DNA from 3 places in the Clostridium sp. AF32-12BH genome. Region 3 is predicted to be linked to each of the others. Evidence: predicted binding sites of a transcription regulator. Region 3 holds the regulator's gene; each other region holds the start of a gene.

Region 1 (3,268 bases), on a different contig from region 3:
AACAGCGGAGCCTCCAGAGCTTTCAGGATAATCTTACCACCGGTCTTCTCATCGCCCTCAAGGCTGTCTACTACAGACTTGATCTCCTGGGTTACATGAACATATGCAGAGCCGCCGCCTGCGATGATGCCCTCTTCTACTGCTGCTCTTGCTGCAGACAGTGCATCTTCCATACGAAGCTTTGCTTCTTTCATCTCGGTCTCGGTTGCAGCGCCGACACGGATGACTGCTACGCCGCCTGCCAGTTTTGCAAGACGCTCCTGCAGTTTCTCTTTATCAAACTCAGAAGTGGTCTCACCGATCTGTGCACGAATCTGTGCAACTCTTGCTGCGATCTCGTCCTTGTTGCCGCAGCCGTCAACGATGATGGTGTTCTCTTTCTGAACTTTTACGGATTTTGCACGACCAAGCTGCTCCATGGTGGTATCCTTCAGTTCAAGGCCAAGCTCCTCGGAGATAACGGTACCGCCGGTCAGGATAGCCAGATCCTTTAACATCTCTTTTCTTCTGTCGCCGTAGCCCGGTGCTTTCACACCAACAACAGTAAAGGTACCTCTTAACTTGTTGACAATCAGGGTGGTCAGTGCCTCGCCCTCGATGTCCTCTGCTACGATCAGCAGTTTGGAACCGGACTGTACGATCTGCTCCAGAACCGGAAGAATCTCCTGGATATTGGAAATCTTCTTATCGGTAATGAGGATGTACGGATCGTCCAGGTTTGCTTCCATCTTGTCCATATCGGTGCACATGTAAGCGGAAACATAACCACGGTCGAACTGCATACCTTCTACCAGGTCAAGTTCGGTCTTCATGGTCTTGGACTCCTCGATGGTGATCACGCCGTCTTTGGAAACTTTCTCCATAGCGTCTGCTACCATCTCGCCGACCTCATCGTCTGCTGCGGAAATAGATGCAACACGTGCGATGCTGTCTCTGCCGGAGATCGGCTGGCTCATCTTTGCGATTGCCTCAACTGCAGCCTCGGTTGCTTTCTTCATGCCCTTTCTTAATACGATCGGGTTAGCGCCTGCTGCCAGGTTCTTCATACCTTCGTTGATCATAGCTTGTGCCAGAACAGTTGCGGTGGTGGTACCATCACCAGCTACGTCGTTGGTCTTGGTTGCTACTTCTTTTACCAGCTGTGCGCCCATGTTCTCAAACGGATCTTCCAGCTCGATCTCTTTTGCGATGGTCACACCATCGTTGGTGATGAGCGGAGCACCGAAAGACTTATCCAGAACAACGTTTCTTCCTTTCGGTCCAAGGGTTACACGAACGGTATCTGCTAACTGATTAACACCTGCCTCCAGGGCTTTTCTTGCTTCTACGCCATATTTAATCTGTTTTGCCATGACTAAATTCCTCCAGTTTCTATCAATAAATAATGTTTGATCTCTTATTCAATAACTGCCAGAATATCATTCTGTTTTACAACAACGTACTTCTCGTCCTCAACCTCTACTTCGGTTCCAGAGTACTTGGAGTAGATAACCTTATCACCCGGTTTTACCTGCATTGTGATCTCTTTGCCGTCAACCACACCGCCAGGACCTACTGCGATAACCTCTGCCTGCTGTGGTTTTTCTTTTGCCTGGCCCGGAAGTACGATACCAGATTTGGTAGTCTCCTCTGCCACAAGCTGTTTTAATACAACCCGATCAAATAACGGTACTAATTTCATGGATAACTCCTCCTTACATCGAATCTTTTTTTCGCTGCTGTTTCCATACCAGAAAACAACCGCTTTTCTTTTTTTCCGGGGGCTTTTCAATGCCCTCTCTGATGTACATTACCATTTATAGCACGAGTTGTTAGCACTGTCAATAGTTGAGTGCTAATTTTATCATTTTTTTATAAGTTAGCCCTTTTCTTTTTCACAGCTTCGTATTAAAATAAACGCAAGACAGATATTCAGGAAAGGGGTAGTGTATTATGGCAAAAAAATTTGGTAAACTGATGGCTCTTGCAACCATCGCCGGAGCTGCTGCTGCCGGTATTTCCTATCTTGCGAAATATCATTCTTTTCATAAAGAACTGGATGAAGATTTCCATGATTTCGAGGATGAGGACGATACCGAAGTGCCAGACAGCACCATGAGCCGCAACTATGTTTCACTCCATGCTGACAAAGATGAATTTCTCGTAGCTGCAGGTGACATGATGAATGCAGCAAAAGATGCTGCAAGCGCTGCAAAAAATATGGTTAAGGATGCTGCCGCTATCATGGCAGACAACACCCGCGAGGCAGTCAGTGTTGCCCGCGATGGCGCACAGAAAGCTGGCACTGCGGCGGAAGACGCAGCTGAAAAAGCTGAAACCGCTGTGGAAAATGTAGTAGAAAAAACAGAAAGCGCCGTAGAAGACGCTGTCATCAAGACAGAGGACGCTGTGGAAAATATCGCTGAGACCGTAGAGGATGCCATGGCTGAAACCGCAGAAAAGCTGGAAGACGCGGCCGATCAAGCCGAGGACATCACACCGGAAGATACTCCGGTCGCAGACACTTCCGTGGAAGATGCGGCGGAAGAACCGTCAAAATACGAGCAGGCGCCTGCCGAAAAACCGTCTGCGACCACAGTCAGTGACGACACAGAAGCATAACAAACAAAAAAGCATATGGAATTACAAAAACGGATCCGCGTTCTTTTTAAGGGACACGCGATCCGTTTCTTATTTTCTGGTTTGTTTCTATTTGTACATTCCCCTTTTCGGTCTTCGTTTTTCCGTTTTTCTGTATTTTATTCTTTCTTTTTTGTTTGCATATATCTGTATCACGTTTTACTTGCACAGTTTTCGTTCCAGCATCTGTTCAAAATTTCAATGCCCTCCCGAATCGCATCTTCACTCAGGCTTGCATAACCCAGCACGACTGTGGCAGGCCGGTGATTATGCTCCGGATGAATAAAATAACTGCTCAGTCCATAAACCTTCACGCCAGCTTCTGCCGCTTTCCGGATCAGTTCCGGTTCCGACTCTCCCGTTTTTGAAGTCAGCAGAATATGAATCCCGGCATGTTCGCCGCGGACCTCGAACTGCTCTTTCAGCGGCTCGATCTGGTCGATCAGAAGATCATGCTTTGTCTTGTAGATCGCACGCATACGGTTTAAATGCCGTTCAAAATGTCCCTGGGATAAAAACTGATACAGAATGTTCTGGTCAATGCGCGATACCGTAGACGCATAGAATGATGTCTGGCTGCGATAACGCGCAAGGAGCGGCTTCGGCAGCACCAGATAGCTGACACGAATTGCCGGGGCAATGCACTTGG
Region 2 (3,268 bases), on a different contig from region 3:
TTATCCGGCAGGAAGCGGTCGGTGATGTAACGGTCAGAAAGCACAGCTGCTGCCACCAGGGCAGAGTCCGTGATCTTGACACCATGGAACACTTCGTAACGCTCCTTGATACCACGCAGAATGGAAATGGTATCTTCTACGGTCGGCTGGTCTACCAGCACCGGCTGGAAACGACGTTCCAGGGCCGCATCTTTCTCAATGTATTTCCGGTATTCATCCAGTGTGGTCGCACCGATACAGTGCAGCTCGCCTCTGGCCAGCATCGGCTTTAAGAGGTTGCCCGCATCCATGGAACCTTCGGTTTTTCCGGCTCCCACAATGGTATGCAGCTCATCGATGAACAGAATGATCTGTCCTTCGCTCTTTTTGACTTCTTCCAGGACCGCTTTCAAACGCTCCTCGAACTCACCGCGATACTTCGCACCTGCGACCAGTGCGCCCATATCCAGCGCAAACAGCTTGCGGTTCTTTAAGCCTTCCGGCACATCGCCGCGGACAATACGCTGGGCCAGTCCCTCGACAACCGCCGTCTTACCAACACCAGGCTCACCGATCAGGACCGGGTTGTTCTTGGTCTTTCGGGAAAGAATCTGGATTACGTTACGGATCTCGCTGTCACGACCGATGACCGGGTCAAGCTTCTGGTCCTTCGCACGCTCTACCAGGTCGTAGCCATATTTTTCCAGGGTGTCATAGGTTGCTTCCGGATTGTCGCTGACAACTCTCTGGTTGCCGCGCACCGTAGACAGTGCCTGCAAAAAGGTGTCGCGGGTAATGCCATACTGACGGAACAGCTCCTTCATGGTGCGGTCCGCATACTTTAACATGGACAGGAAAATATGCTCTACAGAGACATACTCATCGCCCATGGCTTTGGATTCGTCCTCCGCATTGATGAGGACTTTATTTAAATCATTGCTGATGTAAACCTGGCTGGAACCGCTTACCTTCGGCAGTCCTGCCAGCTTCTGCTGTGCTTCATTGGTAATCAGCTCTTTGCTGATGCCCATCTTGGTTAACAATTTTAAAATGAGGCTGTCATCCAGTGTGAGCAGACTGTAAAACAGATGCTCCTGTTCAATCTGCTGATTGCCATATTCGTAAGCAAGCTTTTCACAGTTCTGGACGGCTTCCATTGATTTCTGGGTAAATTTGTTTATATTCATAAATCACACCTCCATTCCTTTTAGTGCAACGTCATCTTTTATCTCATCTGTTATACTGCTTCTATAACATTGACTGTACTATAGCACATGTTGTTAGCACTGTCAAGAGGTGAGTGCTAATTTTTTGTGAAGAATTTGTGTTTCTCACAATGCCATCTTCTGCAACTGCAAAAAAAGCTGGTTTTTCATCTGGAGGAATCCAAAAAAGTGCTTTCCAGTTAATTTTTACCGGGATGACTTAGCAGAAATTTTCTTTATCATCCAGTTTCCTGCGTACCCGCAAATGCATCCCACAAGAACACCTGCGAGCACATCCGTCGGATAATGCACATACAGATACAATCTGGAAAATGCGATCAACACCGCTAACACCAGTGCACCTTTCCAGATTTTCTTCTCCCCGGCAAAAAAGAGTGCCGACACGACAGCGAAGGCTGCCGCCGTATGACCGGACGGAAAAGAATAATCTGCCGGTTTTGAGACAAGAAGCTGAATCGACAGATTTGCTGTAAATGGGCGTGCCCTGCCTACCAACGGCTTCAAAATACCATTGCATAAAACCATATCCAGTGCCAGCGCCGCAAGCACCACCATACCGTACTTTCTTGTTTTGGGGATCAACAGCAAAACACAGGTAAGGACAATCCAGATAATTCCCGCATTTCCTACGCCCGTGATCAGACACATCAGCGAATCCCCAAGCGGTGTCCGAAAAGTCTGGATCCAGTCTAATATTCTTAATTCCATAATATTGATTCACCCTTCCTTTGATTTCCGGCAGCAGCCCCAAACCGGTCCTGCCCGGAAAATCATTTTATCATTTCTATAGGATATCGAATCGTACCTATCATATCGTATCTCGATTTTACCAACCTATTTTTAACAAAACAACGGTATTTTCGAAACAAATTCGAAACTCTGAAAATTTCATCGCAATACATGGACTCCCTTGTCCACATGCTCTGACTGTCTTCTATTTCCTTGCATCTAATTGTTAACTAATTTTCAATTATAGGTTGACAATCATATCTCCCCGTGCTATTTTATTTCTCAAAGCCAATTTTTATTTACCATATCAAAGGAGATCCGATCTTATGAGCACAACGCCTGATATTTCCACCGATCCACAGCTTTCCCGCGAGGAAGCGCTTGCCATCTTAAACACTCCGGATGGAGAACTTCCGGAACTCATCGCCCGTGCAGAGGTCCTGCGCAGAAAGTATAAAGGAAACCATGTAAGCATCCATATCCTGACCAATGCCCGCAGCGGAAACTGTTCCCAGGACTGCGCTTACTGTGCCCAGTCCTGCCGCTCCAAAGCTGAGATTGATAAATACAAATGGGTAGACGATGAGAAATTATATAAAGACAATGACTTTGTCAACGAGAACCATCTGTCCCGCCACTGTATCGGCTTAAGCGGAATGAAATTCACCGACGCGGAAATCGAAGATCTGGCGAAACGGATCCGTAAAATGAAAGAAACCGGTACACATCTGTGCTGTTCCATTGGTTTTCTGACCGAGCATCAGGCAAAAATTTTAAAAGAAGCCGGACTCGACCGCATCAACCACAATTTAAACAGCAGCCGTTCCTATTATCCCAACATCTGCTCCACCCATACCTTTGAGCAGCGCGTGGCCAACATCAAAATGCTTCAGGAACTGGGATTTGAGATCTGCAGCGGCGGAATCATCGGCATGGGCGAGTCCAAAGAAGATGTTGTCGACATGCTTCTGGAACTCCGCGAGATCCAGCCGGAAGCACTCCCGATCAATTTCCTGCTTCCGATCCCGGGTACGCCGTTAGAGCACGCCGATATTTCTGGGCTCACAACGGAATACTGTCTGAAGGTGCTCTGCCTTGCCAGACTTCTGGTCCCGAAATCTGATATCCGCTGTGCTGCCGGACGGGAAGTTTATTTTAAGGGAAAAGAAAAAGACCTGCTCCGCGTGGTGGATTCCATTTTTGCCTCCGGTTACCTGACCGCGGGCGGGCAGGGAATCCAGGATACCATCCGGGCCATTGAGGAAGCCGGTTTCACTTACGAAATCGAATCCGCTTAACAAAAAACGAAAGGAGTTCACTATGACAAACCAGAC
Region 3 (3,268 bases):
ACAGCTGTTTGTGGTTCCTAAGTCAATACCAATAATCTTACTCATAGTGATTTCCTCCTACTCTATACTGAAACAAAATTTTGTTAATACGCTTTGTTCTTGTTACACACAGCCGGTTTAGTTTGCTACCTGAACCATGCTGTGACGTACCACGCTTCCGCGGTACTTGTAACCTTTCTGCAGTTCCATGGCGATCTCATTCTCGCCATACTTCTCGTCCTCCACATGCATCACTGCGTTGTGTAAGTTCGGATCGAACTGCTGACCTACTGCCTCGATCGTTTCCACTCCGGCATCTTCCAGGGTTTTTACGAACTGCTTGTAGATCTTTTCAATGCCTTCGGCGAAGGAAGAACCCTTCTCATCCTCCGGCACGGCTGCCAGGCCTCGTTCGAAGTTGTCGAGCACCGGAAGGATCTTCTCGATAATGTCCTTCGCTCCGATCTCATACATGGCTGCCTTTTCTTTTTCCGTACGCTTGCGGAAGTTATCGAATTCAGCCATCTGCCGTTTTAAGCGGTCCTGCAGATCCTCGATCTGGGCATCCTTCGGATCCTTCCTTGCTGCTTTGGCATCTTTCTCATCTTCTTTTGCGTCGTTGTTTTCTTTGCTCTCTGCTTCCTTTTCTGCAGCTTTGTTTTCCTCTGCTCCTGCGGAAGCTTCGCCGTTATTTGCCTCGGCGTGCTCAGCTTCGAGATTTTCGTTCTCTGCCTCTGCCGCGCCCTGCTTCATTTCTTTCTCTGTCTGACTCATGGTGATTCACCTTTCTTTATGATCATCCGCTGCCGTCCTGGCAACTCTAACTTTCTTCATTTTTAAATGTGGCATCCAGCTGCTTCATCAGATGTTTCAGCGTGCTGAGTACCTTTTCGTAATCCATCCGCTTCGGTCCGATGATACCGATGGTACCACGGATTCCTTCGCCCAGTTCATAATTGGCGGTGACCACGCTGCAGTCCTTCATGGTCTGGAGCGGTGTCTCGTCACCGATGTAAACCTGGATTCCGTTGTTGTCTTCGGATTCATTTACATCTGTGATCAGCTCCTGAAGCTTATCTTTCTGTTCCAGGGTACTGATCAGCTGGCTTGCTTTCTCGCCGTCGCTCAGTTCCGGATACTTGAAGATGTTGGTCGCGCCGCTGGTGTAGATCTGAAGGTCTTCCTCGTCGGCCCGGATGGCTCCCGCCACTTCATTCAGCACCAGATCAATGATCTGGCTATGGGCACCGGCCTGCTGTTTGAGCTTCGTGATCACATCTAAATTGATCTGCTCAATGGTGAGACCATTCAATGCGCTGTTCAGTAAAATGTTTAAGTTCAGGATCTCTTCCTGGCTGACCGGCTCCGGAATGTTCACCATGGCGTTCTTGATGAGGTTTCCTTCCACCACGATGACCACCAGCAGCTTGTTTTCTTCCATCTGGGAAAGCTGGATGAATTTCAGTTTGTTCTGATGGTACTGCGGTCCGCTGATCATGGCAGCGTAGTTGGTGTTGTTGGCAAGAAGCTGTGCCAGCTTCTTTAATACCAGTTCCACCCGGTCAACCCGCTTGATCATCAGACTCTTGACCTCGGTGACCTCCTGCTCTTTCTCCTGCATGATCTGGTCTACATAGAAGCGGTAGCCTTTGTCGGAAGGAATACGCCCTGCCGAGGTGTGCGGCTGCTGAATGTACCCCATCTCCTCCAGGTCCGACATCTCGTTCCGGATGGTTGCGGAACTTAATTTCAAATCCGTGTATTTGGAAATGGTTCTGGAACCTACCGGCTCACCTGTTTCCAGATAAGTTTTGATGATGGCTTTTAATATCGTGACTTTACGATCATCCAGTTCCATTCTGCCGCCTCCTTCTTCTCTCTGTTAGCACTCGTCACTAAGGAGTGCTAACATTCTGTGATTAATATACTTTACCCCATGTAGTTTGTCAAGAGGTTTGCTAAAAAAATCTGTGTTTTTTCTGTGATTTTTTTCCAGTTTCCATGCTCTGTTTCACTACTTTTTTCTGGTGTTCCAAATGCCGCATCACAGGATCCGGCAAACGTCTTTCATGGAGGTCTTTTCGTTTTTTCCTTGACAAATCAAAAAAATCATGTAAAATAGGGACTTATCGTTCATATATTACAAATTTGTTACATATATTTATTTTGTGTGAACCAAATATTTCTTTTTTACGTATGGCTTCACATGCAGCAAATTTGGAAAAAGGAAGGATGGATTTTATGTCAAAGAACCGAAAATTTTTTGTAACTCTGCTGACCACCGCACTGTTTCTCATCGGAGGCGCTTTCACCTCTCTGGCATCCGACTTGGATGGTTCTTTCGATGAGTTTGAAGGAAATACCATTGTCGGCTGGGGCTGGGACTCCACACAGCCAAATACCGCGGTTCCAGTTACGGTTACCATCACCAATAAAGAAACCGGCGAACAGGTAAAAAGTATTCACCAGACTGCAGCAACCTATCGCTTAGACCTGAAAGAAAACGGAGTCGGAAACGGTTATCACGGTTTCCGTATTACCATGAACTGGGACACGCTCCCGGACGGAACTTATACAATCGAAGGAAACGTAGATGGCAAAGCACTCTCCAACCCGAAAACCTATACCAAGGGAGAGGCTGCTAAGAATAATGAAGAAAACAATACCTCTGACGATAGCCACGAACATGCCTCAACCGGGCTGAAATCCCTTGGTTTCTTCCACACCACCGGCTATTGCCCGTGCAAACAGTGTTCCGAAGGCTGGGGACGCCGCACCTGTACCGGTTCCATCGCAAAGTCCAGCCACACCATTGCCGTAGACCCGCGCGTTATTCCTTATGGAAGTAAGGTCATGATCGGCGGAGTTGTCTACACCGCAGAAGACCGCGGAGGCGGTGTCAAAGGAAATCATGTGGACATCTTCTTCGACACCCACGCCCAGACACGGCAGCACGGAAAGCAGACGCAGGAAGTGTTCCTGGTGCTGGGGTAAAATAACCATTTGATTCACTTTAATAGGGCCGTGTGAGTTGCCTTTCGGCAACTCACACGGCCCTTGTCATATACTTATATTGTTATTTACATCACCAGTCTTTTACAGATCCATCGAATGCCCGGTGCGCTGCATTGCTGCCGCGCTCTTTTGCCGGATACAGTTCTTCTGCATCGTCGGCAAGTTCGATTCCGATTCCCGGTGCTTCCGGAATCATCATACAGCCATTCTCAAAATGGAATGGTTCTTTCACCATCTTGTCTTCCGCTCCATTTAAGCAGAAGCCCGGGAGTTC

Evidence for each region. The regulator HrcA, encoded in region 3, represses chaperone genes, less so after heat shock. The targets are predictions, from matches to a motif close to TGTTAGCACTCNNNNNNNNNGAGTGCTAACA.
Region 1: the regulator HrcA is predicted to act here: its motif matches at 1,810-1,840, upstream of DWZ40_RS15040 (co-chaperone GroES).
Region 2: the regulator HrcA is predicted to act here: its motif matches at 1,258-1,288, upstream of clpB (ATP-dependent chaperone ClpB).

Annotation. Positions count from the first base shown of each region.
Region 1 is NZ_QUEH01000016.1:37,212-40,479, forward strand. It holds gene groL (chaperonin GroEL) at 1-1,352, opposite strand, end outside; gene DWZ40_RS15040 (co-chaperone GroES) at 1,397-1,681, opposite strand; gene DWZ40_RS19655 (hypothetical protein) at 1,933-2,601, shown strand; gene DWZ40_RS15050 (PLP-dependent aminotransferase family protein) at 2,772-3,268, opposite strand, start outside.
Region 2 is NZ_QUEH01000010.1:129,097-132,364, reverse strand. It holds gene clpB (ATP-dependent chaperone ClpB) at 1-1,166, opposite strand, end outside; gene DWZ40_RS11625 (phosphatase PAP2 family protein) at 1,392-1,913, opposite strand; gene bioB (biotin synthase BioB) at 2,261-3,232, shown strand; gene DWZ40_RS11615 (biotin transporter BioY) at 3,255-3,268, shown strand, end outside.
Region 3 is NZ_QUEH01000004.1:232,169-235,436, reverse strand. It holds gene dnaK (molecular chaperone DnaK) at 1-45, opposite strand, end outside; gene grpE (nucleotide exchange factor GrpE) at 118-753, opposite strand; gene hrcA (heat-inducible transcriptional repressor HrcA) at 800-1,837, opposite strand; gene DWZ40_RS05720 (3D domain-containing protein) at 2,221-2,973, shown strand; gene DWZ40_RS05715 (mandelate racemase/muconate lactonizing enzyme family protein) at 3,065-3,268, opposite strand, start outside.